DNA from 3 places in the Clostridium sp. LIBA-8841 genome. Region 1 is predicted to be linked to each of the others. Evidence: riboswitches for the same ligand, from Rfam matches in the RefSeq annotation. Region 1 holds a riboswitch; each other region holds the start of a gene.
The links. Region 1 has a riboswitch for lysine ahead of AC2A4K_RS16445 (Na+/H+ antiporter NhaC family protein). Riboswitches for the same ligand answer to the same signal wherever they lie in the genome.

Region 1 (6,926 bases):
AACATCTCTCTCGGTATTTCTATGCATCATAGTATTTGAGCTACTAGGACGTTCTAGTGCCTTCTTTGCTTGTATAGCAGCTATGATGTGTATGCAAGATACTGTTGAGAACTCTTATAAAATGGGAAAAAACAGAATGCTTGGAACTTCTATAGGTGCTGTTGTGGGACTAACTCTCACAGCAATATTTAATCTATTAGACTTACAACATTTTATTATTTATGCACTTTTAACAGCAATAGGTACTACTATAGCTATCTATCTATGTATCTTATTTAATTGTAAAGGTGCAGTAAATAGTGCTTGTATCGTTGTATTTGCTATAATGACCAGCTTAAAGGGAGTTGGCTCATATAATTATGCTTTTAATAGAATTCTAGATACATTTATTGGAGTTATAATTGGTATATTAGTTAATAGACTTGTATATCCTTATTCAAAGACAACAGAAGAGGATACCAATTAAAAATATGCTGCAATATAAAAAAGAGAAGGTTATAGCCTTCTCTTTTTTTATATTTAATTATTACTAGTAGTTTGTTCTACCTTCTTACCAAATATCATTGTTAATACGAATAAAGCTGTTAAAGCTATAGGTAAGACTATCCAGAAGCTTAATCCTAGACCAGCTGGTATATATCCAAATACTACAGTTATTATTCCAACAAAGATTGAATACCATATTTGTGTTCTAACGTGTTCTATATGGTCACAACCCGCTCCTGTTGAAGAAAGGATTGTTGTATCCGATATAGGTGAACAATGATCTCCAAAAATTGCTCCTGTTAATACAGCTGATGTACTAACTATTACAAACTGCCATTCTGGATTTATAGCAAAAGCTAGTGGAATTGCTAATGGCATTAGTATTCCCATGGTTCCATAAGCTGTACCTGTTGCAAAGGCTATTACTGAACCTAAAATAAATATTATAGCAGGTAATAAGAATGCTGGTATCGTATCTGATAAAACTCCAACTAAATAAGATGCTGTTCCTAACTCCTTAATTACAGAGCTTAATGACCAAGCTAATATAAGAATTACTCCTGTTATTAGAAGTCCCTTCATTCCTTCAACCCATATTCCTATACCTTCTGAAATAGTAAATATCTTTCTGCACACACCTAATGCAAGTGCAACTATAGTTGCTAACAATGCTGATTGGAATAAGACTACCGAAGCATCAGCATTTGAGAATGCTGCTTGTATTCCAGCAAAACTTAAAGGTGCGTTATTCATAAGTTCTATTATTGCTAAATCTTCTCCACCCATTACAGTGACCCATCCACTATAATAAAATCCTACTAAAGATGAACCTATTAAAACACCAATCGGTATTATAGCATTCCAAATGCTTAACTTGATTCCTTTTATAGGTTCTAAATCTTCACTATCTGATGAAGTTTCTGTTGTTGATAAAACTTCTCCTCTTCTAGCTCTTCTCTCAGCCTTAAGCATTGGTCCAAACTCTCTTAGAGTTATTGCTGATATTACAACAAAAGCTAAAATTAATATATTATAAAATCTATATGGTATTGTTTCTAAGAATACTCCAAAACCATCTGCTTGTATTCCAACACTTTTTAAAGCATCACCGATTAATCCAACCTCTAACCCTATCCAAGTTGATATTATAGCTAACCCTGCAATTGGAGCAGCTGTAGCATCTATAATGAAAGCTAATTTTTCTCTTGAAACTCCTAACTTATCAGTAACTGGTCTCATTATTGGTCCTACTATTAATGAGTTAGCATAGTCATCAAAGAAAACCGCTAATCCTAAAAGCCAAGTTGTAAGCTGTGCACTTTTAACAGTCTTAGCTTTTCTTGCTAAAGCCTCAGCTATGGCCTTTGCTCCACCCATTTTAGCTACTAAATGAATTACTCCACCAATGACTAAAACCTGAAGAATTATACCTGCATTCCAAGGATCTGCTAAAGAATTTAAAGCTCTATAAGTAAAATCAATAAATCCTTGTGTCAGAGCTGTAAGTATATTAAATCCATTCAATTGAAGCATTATACATCCCGTCATTGTTCCTATAAATAAAGAAACTATAACATTCTTAGTTATGAAAGCTAGAACAATTGAAACTAAAGGTGGCAATACTGTCCATAATCCAAATTTTGTTGAATTTACAGCTGCAACATCTTCTGTAGCGAAAACTAAAGTTGAACATAGCATTGTCATAACAAAAACTGCTAAAAACACTTGAAATCTTGTTCTGTTTCTCATTTTTAAATCCCCCTTAAATACTTAATGAATTAATTTAAAGAGGCATTCTTTTTAATTGCTATTTATCCCTAAATATAAAAAACCTTAGGCTTAATCAACCTAAGGTCTTAATAATTACGAAATTTATTTTATAAACAAATTAACCATTACTAAATGTATTACCCTAAGATGATAGCGCTTCACAATTTTTTTGTGACAGTGTTATATATATTTTATATAACCCCAGCATTTAGCATTAAAGCTTTAGCTAAAAACTTCGGCGATAATCCCTTTTCTAATACTTCTACGCTGCTTAACTCCATATTAGTACTCTTGATTTCTCGCGCCTCTACCTCTTTTAAAATTATTCACTTTTATAATTATTATATTGTATACATTTATACAATATAAATATATTTTTTTCAAGCATTTAAGAAGTTTATTAACTATTTGTTAAAAAAATCCCGATTTTATTATAGAAATCAATAACCATAAACCTAATATTCCTGCTACTACAAATCCTATTAACCCTAAAATAGGGACACCCTGAAAAGTTGGTCCTGTTTTAGCATTAACTATTAATGATGAGCCTATTATCATGCATCCTACAATAAGAGCGAATGCTATTCTATTCACCATTCTATTTAAATCTGTAAGAGGCTTATCTAAGCCTTTCATTTCGATTTGTAATTTAGCTCTTCCTTTAGTTAAACTATCTACAAGTTCTGAAAATTTAGTTGGAACCTCTAAACTTTTTGTGGCTAATTTATAAGCTCCTATGATGATTTTATCTTTATTTAAACTTTCTAATATTTCTTTTTTATTTTTTTCCTTTACATAAGGAAAAATACACTCCATAATTTCTAAATCAGGATCAATATTACTAACAACTCCTTCTAATATGACAGTTGATCTCACAAGAGTGGTCATTTCTTTCGGAAACTGGATATTATTTCTTCTAGATATTTCGAATACTTCTTTGAATAAATCTGATATTTTTATACTTTTCAAAGAAGCATTTATATATTTTAAAACCATATTATTTAAATCTTCATATAAAATTGAATATTCAACTGGTCCTTTTTTTATTCCTATAGCATTTACAAAATCAACTAAAGTATCAATATCTTCTAAAGCCACAGCTGTCATAGCTTTATTAAGCCAATTTTTTAGATTTGTATCCAATTCTCCGACTAATCCAAAATCTATAAAATATATCTTTTCGTCTTTAATAAGTAGATTTCCTGGATGAGGATCTCCATGGAAAAATCCATCTTCAAAAACCTGCTTGAAAAAAGAATTTGCAAGCTTATTAGCAATATCTTTACATTGATATCCCTCACTCTTTAAAACATCAAAATCAGTTATTTTATATCCTTCTATGTATTCCATAGTCAAAATTTTCTTTGAAGTAAGTCTATCTATGACTATTGGAACTCCTACGCAAGCTACGTTCTTATTTAATTCATGAAACTTTTCTGTATTCTTAGCCTCTTTCACAAAATTAAGTTCATTTAATGTATCATATTCAATCTCCTTAAAAGCCTCAAAAGGATTAATTAATGTATTTGATACATGAGAAGATGTAAATCTACTTAATCTTCTTAGTATGCTTAAATCTAACTTCATTTTTTCATCAATTTTATAGTGTTGAACTTTAACAACTACATCTTTCCCATTTATTAACTTAGCTTTATGAACCTGAGCAATTGAAGCTGAAGCTAATGGAGTTTCACTAAATTCTGAAAAATATGTATTTATATCAGTCCCAAAGGACTCGTAAAACATTTCTTTAACCTTACTGAAATCTGTTATTTCATTATTGTCTTGAAGCTTTTCTAATTCCTCAATGTAAGCCTTAGGAAGCAAATCTGGTCTTGTACTTAATATTTGTCCAATCTTAACAAAAGTTGCGCCTAACTCCTCAAGCGCTTCTCTAAAGGCTTGCGGTCTAGGCTCAACCTTTTTGCTATTAGGCAATTTTTTAGAAACTAAAAAGTCAAAACCATAGTAAGTAAAAACTCTCACAATTTCTCTTAGCCTTTGTACACCCTGTCGTTTACTCATGAACTCACCTCCCATATCTAAAACATTAAAATTATCTTTATTTATTAATAATATTAAAAAACTCTATAAAGTATATTAAGAGAATTCAGTATTTTCATTTAAGCTATTTTGCTATAGCTATAAACGTCTTTACTCCTAATCCTCTAAATACTTTATAGAGTTTTATTCTTTTATTTTATAGCCTAAATTTCTTCATCTTTCATTTTAGCTTCTAGCACGGCTACTCTTTCTCTCAATTTATTTATTTCTTCTAAAGTACCTTTATTAGCTTCATCAAACATAGCTTTAAAGTTATCTTTTGTGAAAGGCTTCATTTTTTCTAATTTACATGTTATTTCGTTAGTCGCTTCTGTAGTTTTTTCTTGGAAATTTCTTTTTAACTCTTCAGATAAAACTTTTCCATCTTCAACAGTCATCTTTCCTTTTGAAACCATATCTGCTATAAAACAATCTGCTTTTTCATAAGCAGTAGCAGCTGTTCCAACTCCAGCTAACATAACTTTTTTTAACTCATTAATCATGAAATCATCTCCTAAACCATAGTTTTCTCTATAAAAGTTTTATTTAATTCTACTCTTAATTTCTTCAAAATTAAAGCTTATTATTCTTAAAGTAATATTAATTCTAAATTATCTATTACTCATAAAATTTTCTATATCTTCTACAGATTTAATACAATCTTTTGTTAGAACTTCACAGCCATCTTTAGTTACCAGAACATCATCTTCTATTCTTATGCCTATACCTTCTTCTTCTATGTATAGACCTGGCTCTACAGTATAAACCATACCTTCTTCAAGTATTATATTTCTCTTACCAACATCATGTGTGTCAAGTCCTAAACTATGACCTATTGAATGGAAATAATATTTTCTATAATCTTTTTTATCTTCTATAAGACCTAATCTAACACAAGCCTCTGCTAAAAGATCATTTGCCTTATTGTTTATTTCAAAAAATCCTATTCCAGGTCTAATAGAATTTATTATTTCTTCGTTCACTTTTAAAACTTCTTCATAAACTTCTTTTTGTCTCTTTGTAAACTTACCATTAGCAGGGAATGTTCTAGAAATATCTCCATTATAATAATTTACTTGAGCACCTAAATCAAATAGAATTAAATCTCCATCTTTTATCTCACTATTATTATCTACATAGTGTAAAGTAGCCGCATTTACTCCAGCAGCTGCTATTGTTTTAAAAGCATAGTCCTTAACTCCATGTTGTTTTAAATAGAAATCAAAATATGCTTCTACCTCATATTCTTTCATTCCGGGTTTACATTCTTTCATTAAAAGTTCTACACCTTTTGCTGTTATATCTGCAGCTTTTTTTATTTCTTCTACTTCCTCTTTACATTTAATTTGTCTTAAAGCAGCTATATCACTATAAGCATCCTTTATTATTACTTGAGGATATTTTTCTCTAATATTCTTTGCAAATCTTTGACTTTTACTTATTTCTTCATCAAATGAAGCTCTTTCTAAATCTAAATAAAAAGTTTCTGCAATTCCATTAGTAAAAATCATATTTAAATCATTTTCAAAATCTTCTAAGAATTTTACATTTTCTATACCTGAGATTTCCTTAGCCTCATAGTCTCTTATAGTCTTTCCAGTCCATCTCTCTTGCTCTAAATTAGGCTTTAATATATAAAGAATCTCTTCAAATATTCCGTCTATTTTTTTAATCATTAATATATGCTTCTCTTCATCTACTCCTGTTAAGTAGTAAAAGTTTCTGTTAGGAGTAAATGGGAAATATTCATCTGCTGTTTTTCTTTTTGCTTCTCCTGCAAATAAAACTAATATTGAATTGTCATCTAGTTTTTTCAATAAATTCTCTCTATTTCTAGTAAAGACTAAGTTTTTCATTTTAATCCCTCCAATTCCTATTTATTAAATTTTATCATATATAAGATTTAAAATCTTACAATAAATTATACAGTTTCTTATTTTTTACTTAAACAAATAAAAAAATACTCACTAGATCAACTAGTGAGTACTTATTATTATCTTACTTCAAAGCTATTAAACTCTATCTTTTTTACCTTCGAAAGCATTGATGTACATTTGCTTAATTTCACTGATTAATGGGTATCTTGGGTTAGCACCTGTACATTGATCGTCGAATGCATCTTCGCTCATTTTTTCTAATGTAGCGTAGAATGCTTCTTTTGAAACTCCGCAATCAGCTATTGTTGCAGGGATTCCAACTTTCTTCTTAAGTTCATCTATAGCTTTGATTAAGTTATTAACTTTTTCTTCTTCGTTCTTTCCACCTAATCCTAAGTAGTCAGCTATTACTGCATATCTCCATTTAGCATTTGGATATTTGTATTGTGGGAATGCAGCTTGTTTTCTTGGGTTGTCAACAGCGTTGAATCTTATTACTTGGTCTATTAAGATTCCGTTAGCAACTCCGTGAGCTATATGGTGTTCTGATCCTAATTTGTGTGCCATTGAGTGACATACTCCTAAGAATGCGTTAGCGAATGCCATACCAGCCATTGTTGAAGCATGAGCCATTTTTTCTCTTGCTTTTATGTTTGTAGTTCCCTCATTGTATGCTTGAGGTAAGTATTTGAATATTAATCTTATAGCTTCTAAAGCTAATCCGTTAGTGTATTCTGATGCTAAAACTGA
Region 2 (6,926 bases), 1.7 Mb from region 1:
TATGCAGTAATCTCTATGATAGTTTTTATTTGTTTGATCCATCGAATTCAATACAGTTATACTTTGATCTAAAGTCAAATAAACTGGGTGTCTTTTATTTATTTTAGGTGATTCTAGTTCTACAGTTGGATTTTCATCTATTATTTTTATTTTTGAATTTAAAAACTTAAAGAAAGACTTTAATGTAGCAACCTTTCTTGCTCTTGCATAAGCGCTATTATTTCTTACCTTTTCTAAAAAAGCCAAAAATGCATATATATCAGATAAGGTTATGTCTTTTATAAAATTATCACTTAACTCAGAAATTTCAACTTCTTCGATTTTTTCTAATTCAATATTATTTTCTAAACCTTTATATACTTTTAAAAATTTAAAAAATAATCCTAAATCAACAGAGTATCCTTTTATTGTATTCAAAGATTTACCTTTTACATTTTCTAGGTAATTTAGGAACTCCATAACTCGTTTTGGATATCTCGATTTCTCTAAAAAATCAAATTTAAGATTTTTATTTTTGTATGATTCATCGTTTAATTCATTTTTAAAATTTGATTTTTCAACAGAATTGATGTCCTTTTCTACCTCTAAGAGCTTGTCCATCCCAAGTTCTTTTATCCATCTTTTTATTATTCTTTGATTAATCTTATATATATCTGCCAATTCTGTATTACTTAGATTTCTTTTAAAGATTAAAATATAAATATCTTCAATTAAATCTTCGTAGTCACGTTGAATATTTTGAGAATCGTAATAGTTATATATATGATCTAGATTAGTTAAATCATCATTACTTAAATTTATATTGAGTAATTCTTTGATTTCCTGTGAGTATTGAAAATTTTCGAATTGATTTTGTTTATTATTCATAGTCTAAAATCCTTTCAAAGCCTTGATATGACTATATTGTAGCATATTTACTTAAAAAACGCAATAACTTCGCTAAATGTATATTTAGCGAAGTTATAAATTAGGGGTATTTTAAGAAATTCATATTTGTATTTTAAAAACAACTTTAAAATAAATTTTTAGTTGTGTTTGAACCATAGTTTGTGGTTTTAATTCTTAATTCAATTCTTCAAATCAAAGAACGATTATATATTATCAAATCGTAATACATTAAGTAATACATATACATGTAATACAATAACAATATCGATTGATATATTTTAATTATGACCAATATCGATTGATATATTTTAATTATGACCAATTTCCAAAATAATATACATGACGAGATTAAAAAAACGTAATATTTCTTACATTACAAATATATATTCAAATTTCTCACTATTCTAATATCGTTTTTAGATATTAATAAGAAAACAAAAGGAAGTTAACTATATTCTTGTTATCATCCTTTTGTTTTCTTATACTATAAAGATGTAATTATGATAATTCGTCTAGGTTATTACTTTCTTTTCCATCAGGGATACTTCTTAAATAAGCTTCACCTTTTTTAGAATGAGAAATTATAACACCATCAATCATTCCCTCTTCTGCAAGTCTTACACCTTCAGCTTTAGAAACAGTTTTTCCGTTACTTAAAACGTAATCTGTAATTTCTCCACTACTATTCTTTTTTACTTTAACTATAGAATCTGACATAAATTATCACCTTCCTTTACTATTATTTTGCATGTATTTTCAAAAAATATTCTCTGTAAAAAATTATTTTTGTTTGTTATAATTAATATATAAAAGGTTTACATAAATGAGAGGTGATTATTTTGTATTTAGAAAAAATTATTAAAGCAAAAAAGAATATAGAAGATATAGTTATAAAAACACCTTTAATATATAGTGAGGTATTCTCAAGGAAATCTGAGAATCAAGTGTATATGAAATGTGAAAACTTACAATTAACAGGTGCTTATAAAATTAGAGGCGCATTAAATAAGATAAGATCCTTATCAGAGAAAGAAAAAGCAAGAGGCGTTGTATGTTCTTCTGCTGGGAATCATGCTCAAGGTGTAGCTTTTGCCGCTTCTCAAGCAAGTGTTAAATCAACAATAGTAATGCCTAAAACAACTCCTCTATTAAAAATTCAATCTACAAAAGATTTAGGTGGAAATGTTGTTTTATCAGGATATGTATATGATGATGCTTTTAACGAAGCTAAAAGAATAGAAGAAGAAGAAGGTACTTTATTTATACATCCATTTAATGACATCGATGTAATATATGGTCAAGGTACTGTAGCTTTAGAAATTTTCGAAGATTTAAAAGATGTAGATGTTATTCTTTGTCCAATTGGTGGAGGTGGTCTTATAAGTGGAGTCTCTTTAGCTGCTAAGGAATTAAATCCTAATGTAAAAATAATAGGAGTTCAAGCTGAAGGTGCTAATGCTATGGAACAAAGTTTTAAATCAGGAGAAATAATCAATTTAAAATCTGTAGATACAATTGCAGATGGTATTGCTGTAAAAAAACCTGGTGATTTAACCTTTAATTTCATAAAAGAATATGTAGATGATATAATAACAGTTTCAGACCATGAAATAGTTGAAGCTTTCTTTACCTTAAGTGAAAAGCACAAACTTTTAGCTGAAGCTTCAGGAGCTGTTTCTTTAGCTGCCTCTTCTAAATTGAATTTTAAAGATAAAAATATAGTATCAATAATAAGTGGTGGTAACATAGATATGGTTACCATAACCTCATTAATAAATAGCGCTTTAGTTTCTAAAGGTAGACTTTTTGGATTTAGCTTAGAAGTTCCTCATAAGCCAGGACAAATTTTTAGAATTTCAAAAATACTTACAGACGTAAATGCTAATATAGTAAAACTTGAACACAATAATTTTAAGGCAACAGATGCGCTTAAAAATATGGTTATAGAAATAACCTTAGAAACTAATGGTCATTCTCATATTGCTGAAATTAAAAAGGCTTTAACTGATCAAAGCTATGTAATTAAACAAATTTATTAGTAAGAAAATAAAAGAGGCAGTATTTTATTTAATTAAAATACTGTCTCTTTTTTAAAATTATACACTTCTCTACTCCACCTTTAAATAAAACCTAATAAAAAAGAGCCTATTTGTAATAGACTCTTTTTGAAATTGTATACTATTTAAAATTCCCTTTAATTAATAAACATCTTTAAATTCTTCTAAAGGTAAATCAACATCTTCTAATTCATGGTAATTAAAATTATCTCTACTTAAATCAACATCTTCTAATTTTATTAATTTAGTATGATGTTTAAATTTATAGTAGAAAAATAAACCTAGGAATAAAGGAATTCCTATATATGATGAAATTAACCCACCCCAGTCTATTCCATTTCTAACATCTAAATAAGCATATCCTTGTCCTAAAACGATTATTCCACATAATATTAAAGCAATTATAGGTCCAAGTGGAAATAATTTAGCTTTATAAACTAATTTACTCATATCTTTCCTTTGTGCTACATAAGCTCTTCTAAATCTATAGTGACATATTGCAATACCAAGCCATGCTATAAATCCAGATAAACCAGATGCTGCTACAAGCCATACATATACAGTATTCTCAGCATAAATACCTGTTAAGAAACATAAACTAGCAATTATTGTTGTTAATATTATTGCATTAACTGGCACTCCTCTAGAATTTGTTTTTTGAAATATCTTAGGTGCCATTCCACTTTTAGCCATAGCATAAAGCATTCTACTAGATGCATACATTCCTGAGTTACCAGCTGATAAAACTGATGTAAGTATTATTGCATTCATAACAGATGCCGCACCAGCTAGCCCTATTTTTTCAAAAACTACTGTGAAAGCACTTGTTTCTACTCCTGCTTGAGCATTAGGTACTAAAGCTCCAATTACTAAGATTGTTCCTAAATAAAATAATAAAATTCTCCAGAAGATTGTGTTAACTGCCTTTGGTACATTTTTTTCAGGATCTTCACTTTCTCCAGCGGCAACCCCTACTAACTCAGTTCCTTGAAATGAGAAGCCAGCTATTAAGAAAATCATGAATATAGATTTTGCTCCTCCAATAAATGGACCACCATTAGCATAGAAATTTTTAAAGCCTACTTTTTCTCCTCCTATTATTCCAAATATCATAAGAACTCCTATAATTAAGAAAATAATAACAGTAGCAACTTTTACTGCTGCAAACCAAAATTCTGATTCTCCGTAAGCTTTAGCAGATAATAAATTAAGACCTAATATAATTACTAAAAATAACGCACTCCATACCATAGCTGGAACATTTGGAAACCAGAATTTCATTAATAAAGAACCTGCAACCATCTCTGCTGCTATTGTTATAGCCCAGTTATACCAATAGTTCCATCCTAAAGCAAATCCAAAGGCTGGATCTACGAATTTTGTTGCATAAGTTCCAAAGGAACCTGTCTCTGGCATATATGTTGCCATTTCTCCTAAGCTTGTACATAAGAAATAAACCATTATTCCTATTACTCCGTAAGCTACAAAAGCTCCTCCAACACCTGCTTGATGCAAAGTATCTCCCATTGCTAAGAAAATACCTGTACCTATGGCTCCACCCATTGCAATCATACTAAGATGTCTTGATTTTAATCCCCTTTTTAGATTAGTATTTTGTTCCTGACTCATTTTTTAGTCCTCCTTATGGTTTTAATAATTAACCCATAAGTGATAACTAAGTTCCGCTAACAAAAGAAACCCTTAAGCGTGGTTTCATGCTTAAGGGTTTGTAAAGTCTTATTAAACAATACTCTTCTTTCATGATAGCACACCACAAAACTAATTGTGACAGTGTTACATATATTATATGCAACCCCAACCTAATAGAATTAAAGCCTCTTCTACTGGTTTCGGCGATTCATCCTTTCTCTTTGCTTCATAGTGCTTACCTCTGCAAAGATACTATTAATCATCGCGCCTCTATCTCAGTTATTCACTTTATATTAATAATTATGCAGTTTAATTTACAAATTGTCAATCTTTTTTTATTGTTAATGAAACCCAATCAATAAATTACATTTATAAAAAGAATATATTTTATTACTATAATTAATAATTACCTTGACTTTAAATATTAATTATAGTAATATGTACTCATACAAAGAACAGATGTATTTAATAAAAATACAAGAAGGGGGCTATTATGAAAAATTTATCTTTAATAAAGAGAATATTTTTTGCAATCATTTTAGGAATACTGATTGGGCTAGGTTGTTCCTACATAAATTTTGATATACCCGTTAGGGCATTAATGACCTTCAATGGATTATTCGGAAACTTACTTAGTTTTTTAATACCACTTATAATAGTTGGATTTATAGTACCTGGAATCGCATCTTTAGGAAGCAAATCAGGAAAAGGACTTTTAGTAACAACTTTAATAGCATATGCATCAACATTTTTAATAGGTATAATAACATTCTTTATAGGACGTTCATTACTTCCTAAATTTATAGTAAGTGCTTCTTTAAGTACTAGCTCTGTAAATGTTGAACCATACTTCGCAATAGACATACCTCCAATGTTTAGTGTTATGTCTGCTTTGGTTTTTGCATTCTTATTAGGTATAGGAATATCAAGAATAAAAAATAGTTACTTATTAAAAGTATCTGAAGAGTTTAATCATGTTGTTTCATTAACAATAAAAAATCTTTTAATACCATTAGTTCCAGTATATATTCTTTCAATATTTGCTAAGTTAAGCTATAATGGTGAAATATTTACTACTTTAAAATCTTTTGGACTTGTTTACGTAGTTCTTTTCTCAATACAAGGAGCTTATTTATTAGTTCAATATGTTTTAGCTGGAACTATAAAGAAACAAAATCCATTTAAACTGTTAAAAAATATGATTCCTGCATATATGACAGCTTTAGGTACTCAATCATCAGCAGCTACAATTCCAGTTACTTTAAACTGTACTATAGAAAATAAAGTCGATGAAGATGTTGCAGACTTTGTTATACCTTTAGGAGCTACAATAAACTTGGCTGGTGATACTATAACTTTAGTACTTGCTTCTATGGCTGTAATGTATATGAAAGGACAAGTTCCAACATTATCACTTATGTTACCTTTCATAGTTATGTTAGGAGTAACTATGGTAGCAGCACCAGGAGTACCTGGTGGTGGTGTTATGGCTTCTCTAGGTTTACTTGAAAGTATGCTTGGCTTTGGTAATGTGGAAAAATCATTAATGATAGCATTACATGCTGCACAGGATAGTTTTGGTACAGCAACAAATGTAACAGGTGATGGAGCTATAGCAATAATAGTAGAGTCTATCCTAAGAAGAAATAAAAAATCTAATCTTAAAATTGAAGAGGCTAAAGAAGAGTTTCTTCCAGAGGTTAGTTGTAATTAAAAAATGACTATGAGAAATTCTCATAGTCATTTTTTTATTTAATAATTATATTATTGCTTTTGGGGAATAATTGCTCATATAAAGCATCAAATCCCTCATCAGCTAATACTACTTCAGTATCATCATTTACATAGAATTGATTCATAGTATTCATTATAAGTTCATATTTTTTAAGATTACCTTCTTCAAGTAAAACCTCATAAAGATATGCTAAGTGATTTTGCATATACTCTTGCATCTCTTTAAGTTCTTCATCAGAAATTTTATTTTCCTTATGAATTTTATTTACAGGACCATTCTTAAAAATGAAATATGTTGAAGCTTTTGCTATTCTAGCAATATGTTCTTTAGTCTTATTATCATTCATATTTGTCACCTCTCTATATCTAACGTAATAATTATAAGATAAAATTACCTACATTTCAATTTTTCTTATCTATACAAATAATATAGTTTTATTATCCATTTTATCATTAAATTGTGAAAGAATTTATGTGTTTATTAAATATATTTGACATATTGATGAACAACTTGTATAATCATTTTGTTTGGTATTCTTTTAAGTTTTTAAATACACGTTAAATATTAAATTCACATTCAATAATACGATTCACAAA
Region 3 (6,926 bases), 1.0 Mb from region 1:
ACAAGTGGAGCAGGGACGAAAGTCGGGCTTAGTGATCCGGTGGTACCTCGTGGGAGGGCCATCGCTCAACGGATAAAAGCTACCTCGGGGATAACAGGCTGATCTCCCCCAAGAGTCCACATCGACGGGGAGGTTTGGCACCTCGATGTCGGCTCGTCGCATCCTGGGGCTGAAGTAGGTCCCAAGGGTTGGGCTGTTCGCCCATTAAAGCGGCACGCGAGCTGGGTTCAGAACGTCGTGAGACAGTTCGGTCCCTATCCGTCGCGGGCGTAGGAAATTTGAGAGGAGCTGTCCTTAGTACGAGAGGACCGGGATGGACTGACCTCTGGTGTACCAGTTGTTCTGCCAAGAGCACAGCTGGGTAGCTAAGTCGGGAATGGATAAACGCTGAAAGCATCTAAGCGTGAAGCCAACCTCAAGATGAGATTTCCCATAGCGTAAGCTAGTAAGATCCCTTGAAGAACACAAGGTTGATAGGTCGGGGGTGTAAGCATGGTAACATGTTCAGCTGACCGATACTAATAGATCGAGGGCTTGACCAAATATAGTAAATTAAATATGTGCAATTTTGAAAGAACAAAATCTTTCTAAAACATCTGGTGATGATGTTCTTTAGGGTAACACCCGTTCCCATTCCGAACACGACGGTTAAGCCTTTAGAAGCCGATGGTACTGCACGGGAGACTGTGTGGGAGAGTAGGTGGTCGCCAGGTTAGTTTGGCCCCTTGGTCAAGCGGTTAAGACACCACCCTTTCACGGTGGTAACAGGGGTTCGATTCCCCTAGGGGTCACCATTAACTCGATAAGCTTAGCTTATCGAGTTTTTTTTATGTTTATATAGAGTGTTTCTAACTTGTTAATAAAAGAGTTTTTATGTAGAATATAATAACAAGGAATATAAAAATAAATATTTTATAATAAAAATTAAAAGTCTAATAAAGATAAAGAGGTTACTATAGATGAATTATAATAGTATTATTAAAAAAGCTATTTTTTTAAGAAGACCAAATAGATTTCAAGCCTATGTAGTTTTAGATGGAGAAGAGTTATTGGTTCATGTTCCTAATACAGGAAGATGTAGAGAAATATTAAAAGAGGGATGTACTGTACTTTTAAGAAAGGGAACTACTCCAAATAGAAAAACTCCCTATGATTTAATAGCAGCATACAAGGGAGAAACTTTAATAAGTATAGATTCTCAAATTCCTAATAAAGTTGTGGAAGAAGCACTTAGAAACAATAAAATAAAGGAATTAAGAAAATTTAATAATATAAGTAGAGAGAAAACTTTTGGAAAATCTAGATTTGATTTTAAATTACAAGATGGAAATGAAAATACATATTTTTTAGAAGTAAAGGGTGTAACCTTAGAAGAAAACGGGGAAACTAGATTTCCAGATGCACCAACTGAAAGAGGAAGAAAACACATATTAGAGTTAATTGAAGTAAAAAAATTAGGTATGGGAGCAGGAATAATTTTTTTAATTCAAATAGAGAATGTTTCTAAGTTCTCTCCTAATGATGATACTGACCCAAAATTCGGAGAGGCCCTAAGATTGGCGAAGGCTAAAGGGGTAGATGTATTTGCGTATAATTGTAAAGTTACAGAAGAAGAAATAGAGTTACTTAATCCGGTTGAAATAATATTATAAATTATAGGAAATATAATTTATTTATTTTAAGTAGATAATAGTAGAATTTTTAAGATATAGATTAGAAATATAATAAAGAATATAAATTAGTATTTGAGATTATGAAAGGTGGTGAACTTTAGTTAGCTTAATTTATATATTACTATTTTAATATTAAATGATGAAAATTAATAAATTTTATATTGTAATATATTAAACTAGCCTCACTAAAGATATTAATTATGAAATTTAAATATTGTCCACTATGTGGTGAAAAATTAGAGCTTAAGGATAGCTGGGATGAGGGAATGGTACCTTATTGTAAGAGACATGGCATGATGTTTTTTGATTTGCCTAAACCATGTATTGTTGTTGCTGTAATAAAAGGTGATGAAATAATTTTATTAAAACAAAGTTATATATATAAAAACTCTAAAGTACTAATATCTGGATATGTTGGAGTAGATGAGTGTGCTGAAGAAACTGTTTATAGAGAAGTAAAAGAGGAAACAGGTATAGTAGTTAAGGATATAAAATATTTAGGAAGTGACTTTGTAGATGGCAAAGAATTACTTATGTTAACTTATTTAGCATATTATGAATCAGGTGAAATAAAAAAGTCAAATGAAGTAGAAGGAGCTGCTTGGTACAATATAGAGGATGCTCTTTGTGAGTTAAATGAAGATAGAATTGGAAAAAGAGTAGTAAAAAAACTTTTAAAAGAAATTGGATATGAAGGTACTAAAGCTTTTAGATGTGAAGGAAATGATTGTAATGTATAAAAATTTTTATTAATAATATTTTCTTAGGGTATTGCATTAATTAAAGTTTTTTAGTAACATTATAGAAAATCAATTAATATAATAAAAATATAAATGAATTAGAAATAGGACCAAAGTAGAGGTGCTGTAATTAAGAGTATTCATAAGTAGCTGACGAGCGATGAGATATGATGAAAGGAATTATGGCCGAAGGATAATTGATGGTAATTAATTTTTCTGGGTATATGTAAAATATGCATATAACTGTCACTTTAAAAAAGTGGAGTGCTACAAGGTACGCTAAGTTGCGATTAAAGCAGCAAAGGTGTTCCTTTGCTGTTTTATTTATTGGAATTAAATGCCAAAATCTCGGTAGCTTTGCATACTTTTATACTCTGCCACTAAAAACTTAATTGTGTGGAGGGAAAAGATATGAAATTATTTGGATCAATGAAAGTAGAAGGAAATGAATTGTATGTGGGAGGAATAAAAGCAAGTACTTTAAGTAAAGAGTATGGAACTCCTTTATATATAGTTGACGAAGAGTTAGTTAGAAGCAATTGTAAAAGGTTCTACAATGCTATGAAATGTGAAGAAAGAGGAAACAGAGTTACCTATGCAGGGAAGGCATTTATAAACATGTCAATGTGCAATTTAGTTAATGAGGAGAATTTATATTTAGATGTAGTTTCAGGGGGAGAACTTTATACAGCATATAAAGCTGGGTTCCCGTTAGAAAGAATATATTTCCATGGAAATAACAAATCTAATTATGAAATAGATTTAGGTGTTAGATTAGGGATAGGAAGATTTATAGTAGATAATTTGCATGAATTAGAAATTTTAAATTCAATAGCGCAAGAATATGGAAGGATTCAAAAGGTTTATTTAAGAATAACTCCAGGAGTAGAAGCTCATACTCATGAATATATAAAAACAGGACAGTTGGATTCAAAATTTGGGTTCCCTGTGATTGGAGATACTGTATATGATGTGGTTAAAAGAGCTATAGAGTTAGAGTATATAGAACTGAGTGGATTACATTGTCATATAGGATCACAAATATTTGATTTAGAACCTTTTGAGGACACAACAGAGATAATGTTAAATCTTATAAATGATATAAAAAATAAATTTGGATATGAAATAAAAGAGCTAGATTTAGGTGGTGGATTTGGTATATATTATACGGAAGGAGATCAACCTAAGGAAATAGAGGAATATTGCTCAGTTATAATAAATAAGGCTGAGGAAGTTTGTAAAAATTTAAATATGAATATTCCTATATTAAGTGTAGAACCAGGAAGAAGTATTGTAGGAAATGCAGGATTAACTCTTTATACTGTTGGAGCTATAAAAGAAATCCCTAATATAAGGAAATATGTTAGTGTAGATGGTGGAATGAGTGATAATATAAGGCCAGCATTATATAGTGCAAATTATGAGTCATTAATAGCTAATAGAGTTTATGATAATTCTAAAGAAGTAGTAACTGTAGCAGGAAAATGCTGTGAATCAGGAGATGTACTTTTAAATTCTATAGAAATGCCTAAAATGGAAACTGGAGATATATTAGCAATAATGTCCACTGGAGCTTATGGTCATTCAATGGCTAATAACTATAATAGGATACCTAAAGCGGCTGTAGTTAGTGTAAATAATGGAAACTCGAGAGTGATGTGTAAAAGAGAAACTTATGAAGATCTGCTTAGAAACGAATGTTTTTAATTTATGATATAAGTTGCATGGTAAAAACTATGCAACTTTTTTTATTTAAAATGATTTAGAATACTTCATTAAAGTATATAATAAAAGGTGAAGTAGTAAATAAATTAATAAATATGAATTTAATTAGAGTTTATATATACTTATATCAAATTTTTAGTTAAAATTGATTGAAAAATATTTAATAAAAAAAAGACATAAAAAAGACATAAAAGGATGATAAAATTATAGTAAAATATTTTTCAAACTTGAGGAAAAAACTATGAATTAAAGTTTACAAAGTTATGGTAATTTATGATATACTTATATTTGATACTTTTAAATTTTTTAAAGTAGAAAATTCTAAAATTGGTGAGAATTAATTTAAAATAAATTTTTAATATTTCTCATATTAATATTCGGAACAAGGAGTATAAAATGAAAAAATTGATAGTTGATAGAATAGAAGGACATTTTATTGTATGTGAAGATGAAAATGAAAAGATTTTAGAATTAAATAAGGATGACGTAATAGGAGAGATAAAAGAGGGGGATGTTTTAGTAAAAGGTAAGGATGGAAAGTTTCTTTCTGATAAAGCGCTTACAATGAAAAGAAAAAAAGAAATAGAAGACTTAATGAAAGGTATGTGGGAATAGGAATGGGCACTAGTAATTCAAAAAAGACATCATTCTTTTTAGATTGGATTGTACCAATCTTAGCAGCTTTACTATTAGCTTTTTTGATTCACAAATTTTTATTGTTTAAAATAAAAGTTCCTACAGGGTCAATGATGCCGACAGTAGAGATTGGAGATCAATTATTTGTTACTAGAATATACAATACTTCCAATATTAAAAGAGGAGATATAGTTGTATTCAATTCAGATGAATTTAGTGAACCGCTTCTTAAACGTGTTATAGGATTACCAGGTGATCACGTTGAAATAAAAAGTGATGGTTCAGTCTATGTAAATGGAAATAAACTTGAAGAAGATTATGTTAAATATCCAGGTGGAAAAACTGATATGTCTTTTAATGTGCCTGAAGGAAAATTTTTAATGTTAGGTGACAATAGAAATAACAGTGATGATGCTAGATATTGGAATGATCCATATGTAGATGGAAAAGACATAGAAGCAAAAGCACAGATAACAGTATATCCTTTTAATAGAATAGGATTTGTAAAATAAACGTTAGAAAAGGAGGAATGAGAGATGTTTAAAGATAAAAAAATGCTTAAATATATTCTCATATATGGTATTATAGCATTTGGTATAGTACTAACCTTTAACATGGTTAAAGATGAAATGCTATATGAAAAAGTAGATTATAGTACTTTTATGCAAATGGTAGAGAAAAAAGAAGTTAAAGCGGTGAATTTTTCAGGAAATCAAATTGAAATAACACCTTCAGATAGTAGTGAATTAAAAGGAAAAATATTATATACAACTAACCCAGCAGTTGCTGGTATTACTCAACCAGAGTTACTTAAGGACTTAAATGCATCAGGTGTAAGTTTTAATGTTACTAAACCTGAAAACTATCAATTTTTAGGATTCTTAATGTCATGGATATTCCCATTATTACTTATATTCTTTTTAGGAAGAATGATGTTCTCTAAGATGAATAATAAAATGGGTGGCGGAGTGATGTCATTTGGAAAAAATAATGCTAAGCTTTATGCTGAAAATGAAACTGGAATAACATTTAAAGATGTTGCAGGTCAAGAAGAGGCAAAAGAATCATTAGTAGAAATAGTAGACTTTTTACATGATACTAGTAAATATGTTGCTATTGGAGCTAAGCTTCCTAAAGGAGCTTTATTAGTAGGGCCTCCAGGAACAGGTAAAACTTTACTTGCTAAAGCTGTTGCAGGAGAAGCAAAAGTACCATTTTTCTCAATGTCAGGTTCTGACTTCGTAGAAATGTTTGTTGGTATGGGAGCTGCAAGAGTAAGAGATTTATTCAAGCAAGCTGAAGAAAAAGCACCATGTATAGTATTTATAGATGAGATTGATGCTATTGGTAAGAGTAGAGAAGGTTCTATTCAAGGTAATGATGAAAGAGAACAAACTCTTAATCAATTATTAACTGAAATGGATGGTTTTGATTCCTCTAAAGGAGTAGTTATATTAGCAGCTACTAATAGACCAGAGGTTTTAGATAAAGCTTTATTAAGACCAGGTAGATTTGATAGAAGAATAATTGTTGATAGACCAGACTTAATAGGAAGAGAAGAAATATTAAAAGTTCACTCTAGAGATGTTAAGTTATCAGATGATGTATCTTTAGAAGAAGTAGCAAAATCTACTCCAGGTGCTGTTGGAGCTGATTTAGCTAACATAGTTAACGAAGCTGCCTTAAGGGCTGTAAAGCATGGTAGAAAGTTTGTAATTCAAGAAGATTTAGATGAAGCTGTTGAGGTTATAATAGCTGGTCAAGAAAAGAAAGATAGAATTCTTTCACCAAAAGAAAAGAAAATTGTTGCTTACCATGAGGTTGGGCATGCATTAGTTGCTGCTTTATTAAACAATACAGATCCAGTTCATAAGATAACTATAGTTCCAAGAACAATGGGAGCTTTAGGTTATACAATGCAACTTCCAGAAGAAGAAAAGTACTTAGTTTCTAAGGATGAAATGATAGATCAGATATCAGTTATGCTTGGAGGTAGAGCAGCTGAAGAAGTAGTATTTAATACAATAACTACTGGGGCTTCAAATGATATAGAAAGAGCTACTCAATCAGCTAGAAATATGATAACTATATATGGTATGAGTGATAGATTTGATATGATGGCTTTAGAAGCTATGAGTAGTAGATATTTAGA

Region 2: it holds a riboswitch for lysine, as region 1 does, so the genes downstream of both, AC2A4K_RS08695 (amino acid permease) here and AC2A4K_RS16445 (Na+/H+ antiporter NhaC family protein) in region 1, are expected to answer to the same signal.
Region 3: it holds a riboswitch for lysine, as region 1 does, so the genes downstream of both, lysA (diaminopimelate decarboxylase) here and AC2A4K_RS16445 (Na+/H+ antiporter NhaC family protein) in region 1, are expected to answer to the same signal.

The regions. Positions count from the first base shown of each region.
Region 1 covers NZ_CM173488.1:3,676,781-3,683,706, forward strand. Annotated here, with positions in the region: gene AC2A4K_RS16440 (FUSC family protein) at 1-466, shown strand, start outside; gene AC2A4K_RS16445 (Na+/H+ antiporter NhaC family protein) at 520-2,235, opposite strand; lysine riboswitch at 2,400-2,574, opposite strand; gene AC2A4K_RS16450 (ABC1 kinase family protein) at 2,668-4,281, opposite strand; gene AC2A4K_RS16455 (phasin family protein) at 4,464-4,802, opposite strand; gene AC2A4K_RS16460 (aminopeptidase P family protein) at 4,911-6,155, opposite strand; gene adhE (bifunctional acetaldehyde-CoA/alcohol dehydrogenase) at 6,312-6,926, opposite strand, start outside.
Region 2 covers NZ_CM173488.1:1,973,164-1,980,089, forward strand. Annotated here, with positions in the region: gene AC2A4K_RS08680 (tyrosine recombinase XerC) at 1-459, opposite strand, end outside; gene AC2A4K_RS08685 (DUF3892 domain-containing protein) at 1,387-1,605, opposite strand; gene ilvA (threonine ammonia-lyase) at 1,728-2,927, shown strand; gene AC2A4K_RS08695 (amino acid permease) at 3,087-4,574, opposite strand; lysine riboswitch at 4,702-4,876, opposite strand; gene AC2A4K_RS08700 (dicarboxylate/amino acid:cation symporter) at 5,089-6,309, shown strand; gene AC2A4K_RS08705 (hypothetical protein) at 6,344-6,676, opposite strand.
Region 3 covers NZ_CM173488.1:868,160-875,085, forward strand. Annotated here, with positions in the region: rRNA gene AC2A4K_RS03675 (23S ribosomal RNA) at 1-542, shown strand, start outside; rRNA gene rrf (5S ribosomal RNA) at 596-713, shown strand; tRNA gene AC2A4K_RS03685 (tRNA-Glu) at 720-794, shown strand; gene sfsA (DNA/RNA nuclease SfsA) at 960-1,652, shown strand; gene AC2A4K_RS03695 (NAD(+) diphosphatase) at 1,874-2,413, shown strand; lysine riboswitch at 2,522-2,691, shown strand; gene lysA (diaminopimelate decarboxylase) at 2,825-4,120, shown strand; gene AC2A4K_RS03705 (DUF3006 domain-containing protein) at 4,535-4,753, shown strand; gene lepB (signal peptidase I) at 4,756-5,286, shown strand; gene ftsH (ATP-dependent zinc metalloprotease FtsH) at 5,311-6,926, shown strand, end outside.